Regions from separate parts of the Pantoea sp. B65 genome, predicted to be linked through region 3. Evidence: predicted binding sites of a transcription regulator. Region 3 holds the regulator's gene; each other region holds the start of a gene.
What was found. Region 3 encodes CRP, which controls carbon source genes, mostly activating them, when cyclic AMP is high. Its sites were predicted from a motif close to ATGTGANNNNNNTCACAT; they were not measured.
Positions count from the first base shown of each region.

Region 1: JWF83_RS25560 (PTS sugar transporter subunit IIB) is a predicted target of CRP. The motif match lies at 2,872-2,889, and genes of this name have one in related genera.
Region 2: ompW (outer membrane protein OmpW) is a predicted target of CRP. The motif match lies at 2,439-2,456, and genes of this name have one in related genera.
Region 4: aaeR (HTH-type transcriptional activator AaeR) is a predicted target of CRP. The motif match lies at 2,677-2,694, and genes of this name have one in related genera.

Region 1 is NZ_JAHXPU010000045.1:318,218-322,915, reverse strand. Features, by position in the region: gene JWF83_RS25570 (glycoside hydrolase family 1 protein) at 1-1,088, opposite strand, end outside; gene JWF83_RS25565 (PTS sugar transporter subunit IIC) at 1,104-2,432, opposite strand; gene JWF83_RS25560 (PTS sugar transporter subunit IIB) at 2,432-2,752, opposite strand; gene JWF83_RS25555 (EAL domain-containing protein) at 3,027-4,698, opposite strand, start outside.
Region 2 is NZ_JAHXPU010000045.1:151,951-156,648, reverse strand. Features, by position in the region: gene JWF83_RS24905 (M12 family metallo-peptidase) at 1-1,123, shown strand, start outside; gene JWF83_RS24900 (BON domain-containing protein) at 1,283-1,597, shown strand; gene ompW (outer membrane protein OmpW) at 1,666-2,298, opposite strand; gene JWF83_RS24890 (YkgJ family cysteine cluster protein) at 2,570-2,989, shown strand; gene JWF83_RS24885 (YciC family protein) at 3,017-3,754, shown strand; gene JWF83_RS24880 (septation protein A) at 3,825-4,361, shown strand; gene yciA (acyl-CoA thioester hydrolase YciA) at 4,432-4,698, shown strand, end outside.
Region 3 is NZ_JAHXPU010000015.1:471,849-476,546, forward strand. Features, by position in the region: gene JWF83_RS04985 (YccS/YhfK family putative transporter) at 1-1,914, opposite strand, end outside; gene crp (cAMP-activated global transcriptional regulator CRP) at 1,980-2,612, opposite strand; gene JWF83_RS04995 (OsmC family protein) at 2,923-3,327, shown strand; gene JWF83_RS05000 (DUF943 family protein) at 3,400-3,864, opposite strand; gene JWF83_RS05005 (DUF3289 family protein) at 3,851-4,636, opposite strand.
Region 4 is NZ_JAHXPU010000011.1:329,689-334,386, forward strand. Features, by position in the region: gene aaeB (p-hydroxybenzoic acid efflux pump subunit AaeB) at 1-1,279, opposite strand, end outside; gene aaeA (p-hydroxybenzoic acid efflux pump subunit AaeA) at 1,291-2,223, opposite strand; gene aaeX (p-hydroxybenzoic acid efflux pump operon protein AaeX) at 2,231-2,434, opposite strand; gene aaeR (HTH-type transcriptional activator AaeR) at 2,712-3,629, shown strand; gene tldD (metalloprotease TldD) at 3,711-4,698, opposite strand, start outside.

The DNA.
Region 1 (4,698 bases), on a different contig from region 3:
GAAATAAAGCAGCGCGGATTGCCATACTGTTGCCGTAATAGCGTCAGAATGTCATAAATCCCCGGCTCATAGATCTCCCAGCCGCGATAAGGATTCATTTTTCTTCCCGGCATCTGATAATGGTCGAAAAACCACTCCGGCATAAACGGACTTTGTGGGTTAACCTGCGAATCACGGCACTTAATACGACGCGGCTGATAATAGTTAATCCCCAGCAGGTCAACGACGCCCGCCGCCAGCAGTTGGTTATCGCCGGGCTGACATAGCGGTAGCTGATCATATTGCTTCAGTAGCGCCAGCAGTTCCGGCGGATAACAGCCGCGTAGCGCCGGATCGAGGAAGCTGCGATTAAACATTAAATCGGCAATGTTTGCCGCGGCGACATCCGCCGGATGTTCGGAACGCGCATACGAAGGGGTCAGATTAAGGATAATGCCGATTTCCCCGCCCTGCTGGCGTTGACGATAGTTTTGTACCGCTATGCCATGGGCCAGCATGGTGTGATAAGCCACCGTCGCCGCACGCCGGAAATCAACCACGTTCGGGTAGTGGAAATCATACAGATAACCGCCTTCAACCGGCACAATCGGTTCATTGAAGGTAAACCAGTGCTTTACCCGATCGCCAAATAACTGAAAACAGTGGTCGGCATAGCGACCATACGCATCGACGACCTCACGGCTCTCCCAGCCACCCTGCTGCTGCATTACCAGCGGCATATCAAAATGAAACAGGTTGATAAACGGCGTAATACCCTGCGCCAGTAGTTCGTCGATCACCTGATTATAAAACCTCACCGCCTGCGGATTGACCGCACCGCGTCCGTCAGGAATGAGTCGTGCCCAGGAAATCGAGGTGCGGAAACTGTTGTGGTTCAGCTGTTTCAGCAGGGCAATATCGTCGCGCCAGTGCTGATAAAAGCCCGATGTCTCTGCCGGGCCTACCTGCTGATGAAAACGCGACGGCTGCTGCCGGAACCAGTGGTCCCAGATAGTGGCGCTTTTGCCGCCATTAAGACTGTCACCCTCGGTTTGCGGCGCCGAGCTGGCGCTGCCCCACCAGAAATGTTGCGGAAACTGATACTGCATGGGAAATTCTCCTGATCAACGGGCGGTCATTTCCGGCCTGGGCGCAGCGGCGGCCGGGGATTGTTCTGCTTCCTGTTGCAGCAGACTACGCTCATATACCCGCAGGAAAGGCAGATACATCAGCGCCGACATCAGCATGCAGAACAGGCACATTACCACCGGACTGAATGCCCAGTTTGCCGCCCAGGATGCGCCAATCGGTCCCGGCGTGGTCCAGGGCGCCATTGACACCACCTGCGCCACCCAGCCTAATTTTGTTGCGGTCCAGGCGAAGATCGCGTTAATCATCGGCACGCAGATAAAGGGCAGGAAAAATAACGGGTTCATAATAATCGGCATGCCGAACAGAATCGGTTCATTGATATTAAAGAAGCTCGGCACGATGCCCATTTTACCGATGGTACGCAGATGCGCTGCGCGGCTGCGCAGCAGCAGAAAGGCCAGTGGCAAGGTGGAGCCTACGCCGCCAATCAGCAGATAAAAATCCCAGAACCCCATCAGATAGGTATGCGGCAAGCTGGTGCCGGCTTCCAGCGCCGCCTGGTTGGCGGCAAGATTAGTCAGCCAGAACGGGTTCATAATGCCGGTAACGATCAGCGCCCCATGGATACCGGCAAACCACAGCACCTGGCACACCAGTACCGACAGCAGCACCGCCGGTAGCGAGTCGGACGCTGAGACCAGCGGCGCCAGCAGATGCATAATTGCCTCAGGAATAATCATCCCGGTCCAGGACGCGATCAGCAGATTCAGCGGATGCAGGGTAGCGACAATCACGATCACCGGGATCAGAATTTCAAACGAACGCGCCACACCGGTCGGCACCTCTTTCGGCAGGCGGATAGTGATTTTATGCCGCTTCAGCCAGGCATAAACTTCACTGGTATACAGGGCGGTGATAATGGCGGTGAAAATACCCTGGCCGGAGAAATACTCGGTGGATATTTTGCCATCCTGATAGGGTGCGGCAACCAGCAGAAAACCCATAAATGCCAGTAAGCCGGTCATCACCGGATCGAGTTTGTGATGCTTACCAATGCTGGCGCCAATACCGACGGAAATAAAAAAGGTCATCACCCCCATACTGAGATAATAAGGCAACATCAGTTGCTGGCGGTGGTTAAGCGAAAAGTCGAGCCAGGCGCGGGCAAAACCCCAGCTGGTATCAGGAGAAAACGGCGGAAAGATAAACACCAGCATAAAGGAGCCGATAATCATAAACGGCAGCGCGGTAACAAAGCCATCGCGGATGGCGATAACATGGCGCTGCTGCCCAACCGCAGCGGCCATTGGCGTGATCCTGCGCTCGATGATGGTAATCAATACCTGATAAAGTGAGCCCATTATGCTGCTCCTTTGTCAGCAATCAACTGCAGGGCGAAGTCGAGCACTTTATCGCCGCGCTGCATGCCGTAATCCATCATATTGATCACCGCCACCGGTATGCCCTGTCCGGCAGCCGTGGCGGCCAGATTGTCGAGCATATACTTAATTTGCGGCCCTAATAGCACCACCTGATAATCCGCAAAACGGTCGCTAAACTCGGTGGCGCTGTAAGCCGCTATCTCCACTGCCAGACCACGTTTATCAGCTTCTTCCAGCATTTTACGCACCAGCAAACTGGTAGACATTCCGGCGGAACAGCAAAGCATAATCTTGTACATGACCTCTACTCCCTGTGGGTGTTCGAGGTTAGAGTGGAAACGATTTGGAAACCGGTTTCCATCATCATGCAAGGATTATGCGAGCTGCTTCATAAAACCCCACGATGCACGCCAGCAGGATGTGAAATACATCACGAAGATTGAGAGAAAAAACCATCCCTGCCGCTCCGGCCATTGCCGCAGGCCGAGAGCAGGGTTATTTGACTGGCGGGTTATGGTTGGTGGCGCTTAACGAGCAGTAGCGCAGCGGCCATCCGCGACGGGATGGCAATTGTTAAGCTTCGCGCTGTTGCCACAGCAACCATCCCTCAACCTGTATCGAAGGCAGCGGTCGCGAATAGTAAAAACCTTGTGCTTCATCACAGCCATAAGCACGCAATGAGTTGGCCGTTTCTTTGTCTTCCACCCCTTCCGCCAGCACAATGTAGTCCAGTTCTTTCAGCATATTAATCACGCTTCTGGCAATAATACGGCTGGCGGTATCGCTCGCCACCCGGCTGATCAGCGACCGATCCAGCTTGATGACATCCATTGGCAGTCTTCTCAGATAACTGATGTTGTTATAACCGGATCCGAAATCATCCAGCGAGATACGAAAACCTCTCAGCTTCAGCATATCCAGCCCGCTCAGTGCCGCAGCGCTTTCCAGCACCTTTTCGGTTTCCAGGCATTCAATCCCCAGATCGTCAGGCTGCAGCCCCATGCGTAACATTTTCTCTTCCAGCTGAGTAGCAAAACCCGGCCGCGAAAAATCAGTCACCGTGACATTGATCGATACCGGGATATGGATCCCTTTACTTTTCCACTGCGTCAGCTGCCGCAGTGTGTTATGAATCACCCAGTCGGTTAACTTATTCATCAGGCTGGAACGCGCCACCAGTGGGATAAATCTATCCGGCGCCAGCTCACCGCGCAGTGGATGCCGCCAGCGGATTAGCGCCTCCAGTCCTACCGTTTTGCCGCTCTGCAGGTTAACCTTCGGCTGGTAAACCAGATACAGCCCGCCATCCCCCTGCAGTGCGGCGGTGATATCGTTAATTAGCAAGAAATCATCATGCTGCTGCGTATCGACCGCGGCGTTATATTCAAGGAAGCTTTGCCCGGTGACGACGGCCTCATGCAACGCACTCACCGCTTTTCTCAGGGTTTCCACGCCCTCGCCCGCCAGAGCATTGAAACGAACCATGCCGACATGCACATCCAGGCTGACGGAAATATCATCGGTAATCTGCGCGCGAATGCCCTCCAGCTTGCTGCTGATGCTGCTGCCGGTCAGCGGACTGGTTTCACTGGTTAACAGGGCAAAACGTCCGGTGGCCGCGGTATACAGCACATCGGTCGGTTTCAACCGCAACCGCAAACGCAGTAGCATCGCAATATCTCTTAGCAATGACTCCACCGCGCTAATTCCCAGGGTTCGGCTCATCTCCCAGGCCCGCGGCATATCAATGCAGTCGATCAACACCAGCTGATGCGGCGAGTTATCGCCCTTATCAGCCAGCGCTTCGATATCGCGTAGCAAGCGCTGGCGGTTTGGCAACAGGGTGACGACGTCAATATAGCCGGTTTTATACCATGCCTGCAGATAACCGCTGACCAGGCTGGCAAGCAGTTCCAGCGTCTCCATGTCCTGCGCCGAGAACTGATGTGGTTTGGTATCCGTCACACAGAAGGTGCCGATTACCGACCCGTCGGCGGTGCGCAACGGCGCGCCGGCATAAAAACGGATCCACGGCGGACCGAGGGTCAGGGGATTACGGCAGAAACGTTCATCGGTCAGCGTATCGCCGCAAACCAGCACTTTCCCGGCCGCGGCAGTATGGCGGCAAAAGGCGTCTTCAAGAGAACTTTCACGCAGGTTAAAATTATGTGAGACGCGGATATATTGCCGTTCGTCATCAATGATAGAAACAAAACTTCCGGGTATATCAAGGAGTTCACTGGCC
Region 2 (4,698 bases), on a different contig from region 3:
GTACCTGCATCTGCCGGCCGGCACCGCGAGTAAAAATGATAATGCCCGGCTGCTTAACGAGCGCAAAGAGATCGTGGCCAATTTTTATCCGCCGCCCAGTCACTGGCTGCAGGTCGGTGAATTGCTGTCCAATTCAGATTTACCCGCCCGGCAGTTTTTCGAAGTGCAGTTAAAAGATAGCGCCAGTAACCAGGTTCTGTCGGCATTTGATTCCGTCGCCAGCACCGGACAACTGGAATGGCCAATGCGCCTTGCTGAGTCCATTAACAGCCATTTCCCCGAAAATGTGGTGCGCGCCGGCGAAATGGACAGTAATGGTGATATCAGGGTCGCAGAATGGTCAGGTGATAAAAATAAACTCTGGCTTTATCACACACTGGCAGGCCAGCGCCAGCTGCAGATTACCCGCTATAGCTATGCACAAGAGAATAATGAGAAATGGTTCACCATCGGCAGTATTGAGGGACTGGAAGATGCCACGCCAGGTACGCAAAAACAGGTGGTATTACGCGACAAAGCCAGCCAGCAGGAGCTGGCGCGCATCTCCATGCCGATCACCAGCAGCAATAACGGGCGCTATATGTGGCCTTATCATCTGTCGAATGTGGTCAATAGCACCGCACCGTTGGTGATTCGTGCCGGCGAAATGAAAGACGATGGCAGCATCGTGCCAGTGGTTGGCTCATATTATCGTAATCGGCTGTGGGTGCCTTTGGCGCAGCGGCGGCAGTTAACCGTCGCGGTGGAAACTGTTGCAGCGCCACCCGTCACCCCTCCACCGGAAGAACCGGAGGTCACACCGCCACCGCCAACGCCTGAAGAACCGGTAACGCCACCGCCGACGCCTGAAGAGCCGGTAACGCCACCGCCGACGCCTGAAGAACCGGTAACGCCACCGCCGACGCCTGAAGAGCCGGTAACTCCGCCGCAGTACGACTATCGTTACCCCGATCAGAAGGAGAAATATGTCGAGGGGACCCGCGTTCTCGGCAGCGATCAGCATATTTATCGCTGCAAACCCTTCCCCTACAGTGGCTGGTGCCGGATTTATTCCCCTTCAGCCAATCATTATGAGCCTGGCGCCGGCTCCCACTGGCAGGATGCCTGGACGCGGGTAGAGTAAACCGGCGCAGCATGAGTGCCTTATCATCAGATAAGGCACTCTTTCCTTTCTCTTTTTTACGTTCTGTCATTGGTAAATCCGGCTTTTGTCACCCACACTAATTAAGGCTTCCGTTATCGGTGACGGAAATATCCATTGATGGTGACAGGGAGATAAACAATGAAGTTATTTAAAGTCGTCAGCGGTGCAATTATCGCTGCAGTTCTTGCGTTGGCAGTCAGTGCCTGTGCGCCGACATCAACGCAGGAAGGAACCGGCGGCTATCTGGACGACACCGTGGTGACCACCAAGGTTAAAGCTGAGCTACTGGGGGATAAATCACTGAAATCAAATGAAATTAATGTGGAAACCTTTAAAGGCCGCGTGCAGTTGAGTGGCTTTGTCTCTTCGCCGCAGATGGCGAATCGCGCGGTGCAGGTTACCCGTAGCGTGCCAGGAGTGAAATCTGTCGTCAACAATATGCAGATTAAATAGCGTTAATCGCTGAATATCAAGGCCGGGCACTGCCCGGCCTTTTATGTGCCGCGGTTGCACAACAGGGGTTAAAAACGGTAACCCGCGCCAAAGAAAAACACCCACGGATCGATACGGGTATTGATGTTCTGCTCTTCGCCCGCGGCTTTAAATTTCACTTCGGTATCAATATCCATATACCAGAGCGACATATTCAGCATCCAGCTATCATTGATTTTATAATCCATGCCGACCTGCCCGGCAAGGCCCCACGAATCTTTCACGCTCAGATCGCTAAGGCCGGCATCACTTCCGGTCTGATTAAATTTGGCATCATAAAATGTGGTGTAGTTAATACCGGCGCCAATATAAGGGCGTACTTTGCTATTGCTGTCGAAGAAATACCACTGCGCCATCAGCGTCGGCGGTAACTGTTTTACTTCGGCCAGATTACCGGTTGCCGCAAGACCAACCTTATGGCTGAATGGCGTTGCCGCCAGGAGTTCAACGCCAATATTATCGGTCGCCATATAGGTAAAGGTCAGACCAAGCTGGGTATTGTTATCCACGCTAAACGAGCCCATTCCCAGCACGTTATCAGAGCCTTCCGTCGGACGCACCGTCGCGGAACCGGCACGCATAAAGAAATCCCCCGCCTGATGAGCACTTGCCGCCACTGGCAGCACTGCCGCCAGAGCCAGAACTACTGTCGCCAACTTCATAGTCACTCCTGTTGTTATTGATTTGCGCGCCTGCCACCTTTTTTTTGCGGTAGCCCGTTATCTGCTTCGTAACACATATTTACACCGAACAAGATAAAGATCATGCGAATCATTTTTTTCAAACTCCTTAAAAAACAATGAATTGATTTAGATCAAAATTACCGGCGCGCGGCGCTGTGAAATAGCCATTGAACAAAATCTGGCAAGGGGATACTTTGCTCACTTGTCTGATGTGATTTTGGTTCGACGCTTCGGAGGGGCGGGCGATCACATGAACGATAACCTTAATCCATGTATTAGCTGTGGCGCCTGCTGCGCCTATTTTCGCGTTTCATTTTACTGGTCTGAAGCTGATGATGGCGGCGGCGGCGTCCCGGCAGAGCTCACCGAACCACTCACCCCTTTTCTGCGCGCCATGTCCGGCACCAACAGCAAAACACCGCATTGCAACTCGTTACAGGGCGAAGTAGGCAGCTGCGTCTCCTGTGCTATTTATGAGCACCGGCCATCCCCATGCCGCGAATTTCAGATGTCCGGTGAAAATGGCCAACCCAATGATGCCTGCGATCGCGCACGGGCAAAATATGGTCTGCCGCCGCTTTTTCAGCCGGCGTTACCGCCATTAACCGAAAGTTATGTAAGTCAGGGTGCCAGCCTGCTGTCAGACCATGTACAATCTCCGGGTCTATAAAGCCGTTTTTTTACCCAAGGAGAGTACATGTCTATCACGGCGGGTTCGTTATACCGTGACACGGGAAATTTTCTGCGCCATCAGCTGATTACAATTGTACTGATGGCATTGTTGACCTCATTTATTACGGTGATTATCGGTCATGCGCTAACCCCAGGGGCCGATCAGCTATCAATACTGGGGGAAGGTGACAGCGGCAGCGCCACCACCCTGTTTGAGATGGTGCAAAACATGACACCCGAGCAACAACAGGTGTTACTTCGCGCTTCCGCCGCCGGTACCTTCGCGTCACTGGTGGGGAATGTGTTGCTGTTAGGCGGAATGCTGTGCCTGATCCCGATGGTTTCCGCCGGGCAACGCGTCAGCGCCCTGCGCGCGATTGGCGCCTCTGCCCCGCTGTTGCCACGCCTGCTGCTGTTAACCTTTATGGTGACGCTGGTGGTTCAGCTGGGCTTTATGGTGCTGGTCGTGCCGGGAGTCATGCTGGCGATCCTGCTGGCGCTGGCGCCGATTATTCTGGCGACGGAAAAAATTGGCGTATTTGCCGCCATGCGTACCAGTCTGCGGCTGGTGTGGAGCCAGATGAAGCTGGTGGCTCCGGCGGTGGTGTTATGGCTGCTGGCCAAGGTGGTACTGATGCTGCTGGCGGCGTCATTTACCGTGTTGCCAGCCAATGTGGCCTCAGTAGTGTTTAACGCTATCAGCAACCTGGTATCCGCCATATTGATTATTTATTTATCACGTCTGTATATGCTGTTACGTTAATGATAAAGGCATGCCCTGCCCGGGCATGCCGGATTGTGCATAATGTTACGTCAGTGATTTGGAAACCTTTATGAAGCAGTTACTCGATTTTCTCCCGCTGGTTGTTTTCTTTATCTTCTATAAGCTTTACGACATCTTTGTCGCATCGGGCGCATTGATTGTTGCCACCGGTCTGGCGCTGGTGGTCAGCTGGGTGATCTGGCGCAAGCTGGAGAAGATGACCATTATTACCTTTGTGCTGGTGGCGATATTTGGCACTCTGACGCTGGTATTTCACAATGATGAATTTATTAAGTGGAAAGTCACCGTTATCTATAGCCTGTTTGCCATCGCCCTGCTGTTCAGTCAGTTCTGGATGAACCAGCCATTAATTCAGAGCATGCTGGGTAAAGAAATTCAGTTACCGGCATATGCCTGGCGTAAACTGAATGTCGCCTGGGCGCTGTTCTTTCTCGCCTGTGGTCTGGCGAATATTTACGTGGCTTTTTGGCTGCCGCAGGCGTTTTGGGTTAACTTTAAAGTATTCGGACTAACCGGATTAACGCTGTTGTTTACTCTGTTCAGCGGGATCTATATCTACCGTCTGATGCCACAGGAACAAAAATAATCATCATTTGCCCGGTGACTCTGCCGGGTGATTTTGGGCCATCCGGCCACATCTTATAAGAAGCGAAGCAATGGACGACAAACAAAACTCCCCGCAGGGTGAAGTGGTGCTGCGTACGCTGGCGATGCCCGCAGATACCAATGCGAATGGCGATATCTTTGGTGGCTGGCTGATGTCGCAGATGGACATGGGCGGTGCTATTCTGGCGAAAGAGATCGCCGAAGGGCGTGTGGTGACGGTGCGCGTTGATGGTATGACATTTCTTAAGCCGGTCGCCGTAGGTGATGTGGTGTGCTGTTATGCACGCTGTATGCGCACCGGCAGCAGCTCGATTACC
Region 3 (4,698 bases):
CAGAATATTGCTATCCGACCCCGGACCGTCATACTCCAGTCGCTGCTGACAGCGTTGCAGTGCAATCTCGCAGGATTGCAGCCAGCGTTCAGCCAGCGTTGGCGTCAGCATGGTATGTTCACGCGCCAGAATAGTCATGGCGTTAATATGCTCGACGATAAACTGACTGTGCGTTACCCACAGCTTCATATCCGCCAGGTAACGGTCATTAAACCCGGGTTCCTGCATTGCCTGATTGAGCGAGTTAAACAGCGCATTATGGGCCTGATTTACCCGGATACGCTGATAAGCCAGTTTATCCGCGCTGTGTTGACTGCCAAGCAGCATTTGTAATGCATCCTGATAGGCGCCCAGCGCGTCGTGGGCGTTGCGCCGCATTAAGCCGCTCTGCCACTGCGGCCACAGCCAGACCATACCGCCAAAGGCGATCAGGCAACCCATCACCGTATCCATTAAGCGTGGTAGCAGGAACTGCGAGCCATTCAGCGTCAGCAGCTGTAATGAATAGACGGCAGTCACGGTAAAACCGACGGTGGCCCAGCCGTAAAATTTGCGGATAAACAGATAGCTCACTAGGGTAATCACCAGCATCGCCAGTAACACCCAACCTTCCGCCACGCTGAAACGCAAGGTTGCCGCGGCGATGACCAGTCCCGCCAGCGTGCCTAAGGCACGGTGTTGAATACGCACGCGCGTTGCACTGTAGCCATTCTGGCTGACAAACATAATTGTCATCAGGATCCAGTACGGTTTAGGAATATTAAAAAATAGCGCCATCGAGCTGCCAAACATCAGCATGACCGCGAAGCGTCCGGCAGTGCGCAGCGCCGATGATTTGAATGACAGATAGCTTTTCAGCGCCGGGATCAGCGGCAGGCGGCGTTGTCGATCGGCCATCAGGTCGCGTTGATAGAGTGGGCGCTGAGTACGCAGCACCCGTGCAATACGGCTGAAATGGTAATAGCAAAAGTTACCTACCGGGTTATCGCTGTGCTGGCGCGCGATTTTCTCCAGCGCCTGCAATTGCTTCTCCATACTGAAGCGGTCGGGCAGTTTATGGTAAAGGATGTCATCGGCCAGCTGGCGCAAGCGTGCGGCGATCACCTGCGCATTCCAGCGGATGACGGCTTCGGCATGACTCTGCTCCACCAGTTTCTGCACCTCTTCGGGTTGATGCAGACTGACCGAGATATGTTCCTGCAGATCCAGCGCCACCTGAAAGGCGCGCGTCAGGCGTTTATGGTGGTTATCACGGTTGGCCGCCAGCATATGCATCTGCTGATAGCAGGTAGTGATCAGGTCGACAGCTTTCTGCTGACGCGCCAGCAACGGTGGCAGCGCTTTTTCCGGGTCGGTCAGTTTGGTCAGCAGGCTATACTTGGCATCGCAGTAGTCTGCCAGCTCGCGATACAGCAAACTCAGTGACTCGCGCAGCGGCTGCTCTTTCCACAGCCAGAACCAGAACCAGTTAAATACCCCATACCAGATGGTGCCCAGCACATAGAGTAATGGCGGCTGCCACATCGGCATATGACCGGCAAGGCTCAGGGTAAAAATCCCGGCAATCAGTGAGGCTGGCAGCAGGCGGGCATGTAGCGGGCTAATTTCACCGGTGACGCCAAGCAGCATCGCCATAGCAAACAGGATCGCCGGCAACGGGATGCTGTGTTGCGACATCCATTGAATCAGAAAGCTGCTGAGGGCAAACAGGCTGCCACCGATAATCAGACGCTTGAAAAAGCGTTTATGGGGGGTATCAAGACCAGCAATATTGCAGCAGGCAGGCACTAACGAAAACAGTAAACCCTGTTGTAAACCGCCAAGCAGCAGACCAACCGCCACAGGTAAGCACAGCACCAGCGTTTGCCGCAGCGCGTAGTTTACTTCCGGGTGATAGATAATTCTCCGCCACATCAGATGATCACAACATAAAAAAACGGCGCGATCGCGACTGCATCACGCCGTGGTTTCAGGCTGGCTTAACGAGTGCCATACACGACAATAGTTTTGCCGTGTGCGGAAATCAGGTTCTGATCTTCCAGCATTTTCAGAATACGACCGACGGTTTCACGTGAACAGCCAACGATCTGGCCGATTTCCTGACGGGTGATTTTAATCTGCATCCCATCCGGGTGAGTCATCGCATCCGGCTGTTTCGCCAGATTAAGCAGGGTTTGTGCGATGCGGCCAGTGACATCAAGGAAAGCTAAATTGCCGACTTTCTCTGAGGTTACCTGCAGACGGCGAGCCATCTGAGAGGAGAGACGCATCAAAATATCCGGGTTAACCTGAATCAGCTGACGGAATTTTTTATAAGAAATTTCAGCCACTTCACAGGCAGTTTTTGCCCGCACCCAGGCACTACGTTCCTGACCCTCTTCAAACAGGCCAAGTTCGCCGATGAAGTCTCCCTGGTTAAGATAGGAGAGGATCATCTCTTTGCCTTCTTCATCCTTGATCAGCACAGCTACAGCGCCTTTTACGATGTAGTAGAGCGTTTCAGCCTTTTCACCTTGGTGAATCAGCGTACTTTTGGATGGATATTTGTGAATATGGCAATGTGACAGGAACCATTCGAGAGTAGGGTCTGTTTGCGGTTTGCCGAGAACCATTCGCTTTTATCCTCTGTTGTAATCGTGCCCTAAAAACAGGGGGATTCGTTCCCTGCAGGCGTTGAAATATTCAAGCGTTTTCCCATCAGGAAAGTTGTCCGGGCTTCTGTTCAGAGCTTAGCTCATAATGTCGTCCCGCTTCCGTCGTGCTTATCGATGCCGACGAAAATATTACAGCTTTGTTTGTAGCACAGCTTGCAGCAAGTGTCTCCTGTTGTCTCGCTTCAGCATGATGTGAATCGCTCGCCGTTGCCGTTTTTCCGCTTACAGCGTACTCTGAAGTTAACTGAATGAATTAGGGGATAATGTTATGCAGGCGCGAGTTAAGTGGGTAGAAGGGCTAACATTTTTAGGAGAATCCGCATCCGGTCACCAGGTGCTGATGGACGGCAATTCCGGTGATAAAGCGCCAAGTCCGATGGAAATGGTATTGATGGCGGCGGGGGGCTGCAGCGCAATTGATGTGGTTTCCATTCTGCAGAAAGGGCGTAACGATGTGACGGACTGCGAAGTGAAACTGACTTCTGCCCGTCGTGAAGAGGCGCCGCGCATTTTTACCCATATCAACCTGCATTTTGTGGTCAGCGGGAAAGCATTATCCGACAAAGCAGTCGCGCGCGCCGTTGATCTGTCCGCGGAGAAGTACTGCTCGGTGGCGATTATGCTGGGCAAAGGCGTCGAGATTACTCACAGCTACGAGGTTATCGCGCTGTAAGCTGTTCTCCAGGCCCTGCGAAGTGAACAGGACCTTCTTCAGGTCCTGTTGCGTTCAGATGCTGTCCGCAGGCTAGCGAAGCTTTCGGATAGCGCCACTTTTATTGTCTTTGATATATTTATTATCCCAGTTATTCAGGAGATAAATAGTTTCATCTGTATATTTTGAAAACCAAATGGTCATTGGTTGATTATCCTTAGCTATACAGTTGTCCTTACTTTGCATATCGTCAAAACACAACAAGTCACTATCCTGGGCTGTCCCTGAATCAGACCTATACTTCCCAATCCAAAAGTTTATGGCATAGCCATTTTCATCAACAGGGATATGGAATAGCTGTTTAAAATGTGGCTTATTATTTTCCCACCATTGAATTTTTCTTCGATCGGTGAATGGAAGATTTTTAACAATAATGTAGTAGCTCCTGATGTCACTTTTGTAATGTACGTCAATGATTTTAGTCGGTAGTATCAGCCACCAAGTGAGCATACCTGTTGAGATACTCACTGTCATAATCAGCCATTTAAATTTTGTCAAAACGGCTGCCCTCAATAGTTTTTATTGTATTCATCTCACTGATAAACGGGCGAAAGCCATAACCCTCCCAGCGTTGCAGAACAAACCAGATGCGGAAAATACGGAACTGACGGTATAATCGGTGAATAATATCACTGTCATCAAGACCGAAGTGATCCTGTATGCGGTATTGCAATTTTGCATGGTAGCGATCACCATTAATTCCCAGTGACTCAAGAGTGATGTGTGTTGCCCAGGTGTCATGCACACTAATAGTTAGCCCATTAATATTATCTATCCAGCGGTTAAATTTTGGTAAATATGATGCATTTATAGCTACGCCGAATTGATTGAAATTGTCTCGGGGATAATATTTTTTATCCCAATGTGAATGTGAAATGATAGTTTCTCTGATTTTATTTAATGAGTTGTTTATTGAGAGGTGTTCGGCAAGCGCTTTGTTCAATAAATAATCGGTAAATTTTTCACCATTACAAAATTGCATATGATTAATCATTTTGCGGATAATCGGTTGATACTCACCGATAAAAGAGAATGTATCGGATAACTGGCGAAATTCCTCAAATAGAACGCGCGCACTATGATCGCGATCTTTATAAGTAAAAGGATTAATGCGGGTCGAAATATCCCTTAATCCGAAGTGCTGTTGCAGACAGTGCTGCGACAGATCGCCATAGCGCATATCGGCTGCATAATAGTCATCCATCTTTTTTTGCGTGGCAAACAGACGGGTGGGAAGCCGCAGGGATTGCGCTTGTTGCTGGTTATTCATAAATAACATCCTGTTTTTATGATTCGTCCATAGTTGGCATAAGCAGGGCCTCGGCGCGACCC
Region 4 (4,698 bases), on a different contig from region 3:
GCATAATCACCAAAAAGTACAGCGCGCCCAGCGGTACCGCCACGCTCATACCGTAGAGAAAGTCTTTCGCCATCATTAACGGATTCGGCATACGCATCGCCAGGGCGGTGATCACCGCCAGCATGACCATACAGCCGCTGCCCGAGGTCCAGCCGGTATACAGCCAGAATAATGAGCCTAACGCCGTCGCCACAAAAGTACGAATCCCGTTAATCAACGCATGGTGGGTTTCAGCAGATTTCGCTTTGATCACCACGTCATCGCCGAGGATCTCCTCCTCGGTTTTGCTAATACGGCTGTTAGTATGAATTCCCTTCAGCAGCAACAGGTAACGGGTGGCGGCCCCGACCCAGCTGGCGACAGTAAGCGGCGTCTGTTTACTGCTGCTGGCAGCAATCACCCGGCGCATCAGCTTCATTCGTTTATGCACGTCGTTGACGCTATGCACGTCTTTTTCAAATAATAATTTATATTGTGGCGGCAGGTAATTCGGACGGCTGTTCTGTATCAGGAAAGTCTCCGCCGCCTGGGTAATCAGCATCAACGACAGCGTTTGCAACGCTTTTAAACGCCGGCTAACCTTCTGCCAGCGGGAGGACTCCATCATCAGGTTGCTGCGCATACCGTTCAGGGCATTGGTGCGTCGCACCAGATTGCTCCAGGATTTATCAACCTCTTCTTTATCGCCATGGGCGATACACAATTGCAGCAGCTTGTAATGATCCACCAGCAGCGCTTCAATTTCGCGGTCGATATCGTTTTTCACCGATCGCGGTGAAAACAGCAGATCGGCAAGCACCGCGCAAACAATACCAATCACAATTTCGCTGCAACGCTCCACCGCAAACTGCGGGGCCAGCAGCAGTGAACCATTAGCATCAACGCTCACCACAATAATCAGCGCGGTATAACCCGCAAGCCCCAGCGCGTAGGAGTTCTCCACTTTAATCAGCGACGACAGCCAGACACAGGCTCCGGCCCATAAACAGCACAGCAGCAGCATCACAACCGGCGCGCGGATGGTGCAGATCATAATCACCAGCGCGGCAAGACAGCCCAGAAAGGTACCGATAATACGCAGCATGCCACGATAACGCAGCGCGCCGGAGAAAGGGTCGCCACCGGCGGCAAAGGCGGTCCCCCCGGCAACAATGCCGGCGGTCATTACCGCCCAGCGCGGCGTTTCCAGATTAAAATGAAAGCCGATAAACAGCGCCATCACCACCGCACAGGTGAGTTTTAACGGGAAGCGCAGCCGTTCAAAGGTTAAGCCTTGCATAGCGCCCCCGCTTAACCGAACTCACGTAAGCGTTGTAAAAACCGGGTCATCGGCGGCAGCTGATCGCGGGTACGGTCAACCGTCCCGGTGATGACGATCGTCGCCGTGGTCCCGGAGGGGTACAGATTGCCTGGCTGCTGATCAAGGCGAATTTTCACCGGCACACGCTGCGCCAGCCGTACCCATTCAAGGTTTGAATCGATGGTTGCCATCCCTTTACTGTCGACGGTACTGCTGCTGTTGTTAACCCCCGCCGCAACGCTATCGACCGTACCACGCAGCACAATATTGCTACCCAGCGGAGTGATTTCCACCCGATATCCCGGACGTACGCCTGGCAACTTGGTCTCTTCCATATAAGCCAGCAGATAGAAACTATCCTGTTTCACCAGCGCCACTGCCGTGGATCCGCGGGTAATAAATTCACCGCCGTGCACATTCAGGTTGGTGATCCAGCCGTTAGCCGGCGCGCGGATCACGGTACGATCGAGATCCAGCTGTGCCAGATCGCGCGTCGCCTGAGCTTTCGCTAATTGATGCTCGCTGGTTTGCAGATCATTATTGGATTGATCGATCGATTCGCGTGACATGGCCTGCACGCCAAGCTGATTACGGCGACCGGCTTCGCGGCGCTTCTCACTCACCAGCGACTGGTAGTAAGCGACATCGGCCTGCGCTTCATCTAATGCTTTCTGGAAACGCGGCATATCAATGGTGAACAACACGTCACCCTGCTTCACCAGCTGGTTATCCTGCACCCGCACTTCGGTGATCAGGCCGCTGACATCGGGAGCGATAGCCACCACATCAGCCGTAAATTTGGCGTCACGTGTCCATGGGGATTCGGTATAGAACACCCATGCACGGAAAATAACAACGATGGCGATGATAACCAGAGCGATGGTGATCGCATAACGAGCGGTTTTTCTTATTAGAGCTTTCACTATAACCTCAGACGAACAGACGTGATACCAGGTAGAACAGACAGCAAAACAGTGCCGTATTAAACAGTGCCGGATGCCAGACTAAATCATAAATGCCGCTGGGCATCAGCACACGTCGCACCAGCCAGAACAACATCAGCGCCACGAGAAGTTCAAAAAATATCGGTGGAAACGACAGTCCAAACACCACAATAACCGGAAGCACACTCATCTCTTATCCTTTTGCATACAGTGCCGGGAGTCCCGTAAAGCCAAAATGGTGCGACTCCCGTGATTCTGGGGGCGTGCGCGTTACCGATTGATGATGGTCGGGCAACAGGTAAAGTGTCAGACGAAAATCAGAACCGTTACTTAATGATAGATTACCATTAAGTAATCTCGACAAAGGGTGAGGCACCAGACGGTGACCCGGCAGCCATATAGTAACGCTGATGACTATATGTTTTCTACAAATTGTGATCTAAATCACTTTTAAGCCAGAGTGAATAATGGAAAGACTAAAAGGCATGTCGGTTTTTGCCAAAGTGGTTGAATTAGGTTCGTTTACTGCGGCTGCGCGTCAGTTGCAGATGAGTGTTTCCGCTATCAGTCAAATCGTGGCCAAACTGGAAGATGAGCTGCAGGTAAAGCTGCTGAATCGCAGTACCCGGAGTATCGGCCTGACGGAAGCCGGGAAAATTTATTTCCAGGGCTGTCGGCGCATGCTGTCGGAAGCACAGGAGGTGCATGAACAGTTGTATGCTTTTAACAATACTCCGATCGGCACCCTGCGCATTGGCAGTTCGTCGACCATGGCGCAAAATGTTCTCGCCACCATGAGCGCCGAGATGCTGCGCGAGTATCCCGGCCTGACGGTTAATCTGGTTACCGGCATTCCGGCGCCTGATTTGATCGCCGATGGTCTCGACGTGGTGATCCGCGTCGGCGCGTTGCAGGACTCCAGCCTGTTCTCCCGACGCCTCGGCTCAATGCCGATGGTAGTATGCGCGGCGAAAAGCTATCTGGCGCAACATGGCGCGCCGGAGAAACCGGGAGATATCGGCAATTTTTCCTGGCTGGAATATAGCGTGCGTCCTGATAATGACTTTGAACTGATCTCGCCGGAGGGGGCGTCGATTCGCATTTCGCCGCAGGGACGTTTTGTTACTAATGATTCGCAGACCCTGATACGCTGGCTGAAAGCCAGTACCGGCATCGCTTATGTACCGCTGATGTGGGTGATTGATGAAATTAATGCCGGACAGGTGGAGATTCTGTTCAGCCGCTATCAGTCCGATCCCCGGCCGGTGTATGCGGTTTATACCCAGAAAGACAAGCTGCCGCTGAAGGTACAGGTGTGCATTAATTATCTGACGGAATATTTTAAACAGGTGGCCAATATCTATCAGGAGCACCGTAAACGCTGATTAGCCCTTAACGCGGATAGAAAGCATGGTCAGGGCGGGGTTTACTCCGCCCGGAAAATGCAAATTACCGTCAGGATGAAATCAGGCGGTACCGCCAACCGTCAGCTTATCCAGTTTCAGCGTAGGCTGACCGACACCCACCGGCAAGCTTTGCCCCTCTTTGCCACAGACGCCGACGCCTTTATCCAGCGCCAGGTCATTGCCTACCATCGAGATTTGTTGCATCGCCTCAATACCGGAACCGATCAGCGTGGCGCCTTTCACCGGTTTGGTCACTTTGCCGTTTTCAATCAGATAGGCTTCTGAGGTGGAGAAAACAAACTTACCGGAAGTGATATCCACCTGACCGCCACCAAAGTTTGGCGCATACAGGCCATATTCCACACTTTCGATAATATCCTGCGGTGTGGATTTACCCGCCAGCATATAGGTGTTGGTCATGCGTGGCATCGGCAGATGCGCATAGGACTCACGACGACCATTGCCGGTTGGCTTAACCCCCATCAGACGGGCATTGAGCTTGTCCTGCATATAGCCTTTCAGAATACCGTTTTCAATCAGCACGTTGTACTGGCCGGGCACCCCTTCATCATCAATAGCCAGCGAACCGCGCAGACCGGCGAGGGTGCCATCATCAACCACGGTACAAAGTTCGGAAGCCACCAGTTGGCCCATATGGCCACTGAATACCGAAGTCCCGCGACGGTTAAAGTCGCCTTCCAGACCATGGCCCACGGCCTCATGCAGCAGCACTCCCGGCCAGCCAGCGCCCAGCACTACCGGAATCGAACCCGCAGGCGCCGCAACCGCAGAAAGATTAATTAACGCCATACGCACCGCTTCACGTGCCCAGGCTTCCGCACGTACTTCGCCGTTTTCGTCGGCAAGGAAGAATTCGTAGCCGCTACGGCCGCCGCCGCCGCTGGAACCGCGCTCGCGCTTGCCATCATCTTCCACCTGCACGCTGACTGACAGGCGCACCAGAGGACGCACATCCGCCGCCAGCGTACCGTCGGTCGCTGCCACCAATACCAGTTCATACACTCCCGTCAGGCTGGCAGTCACTTCC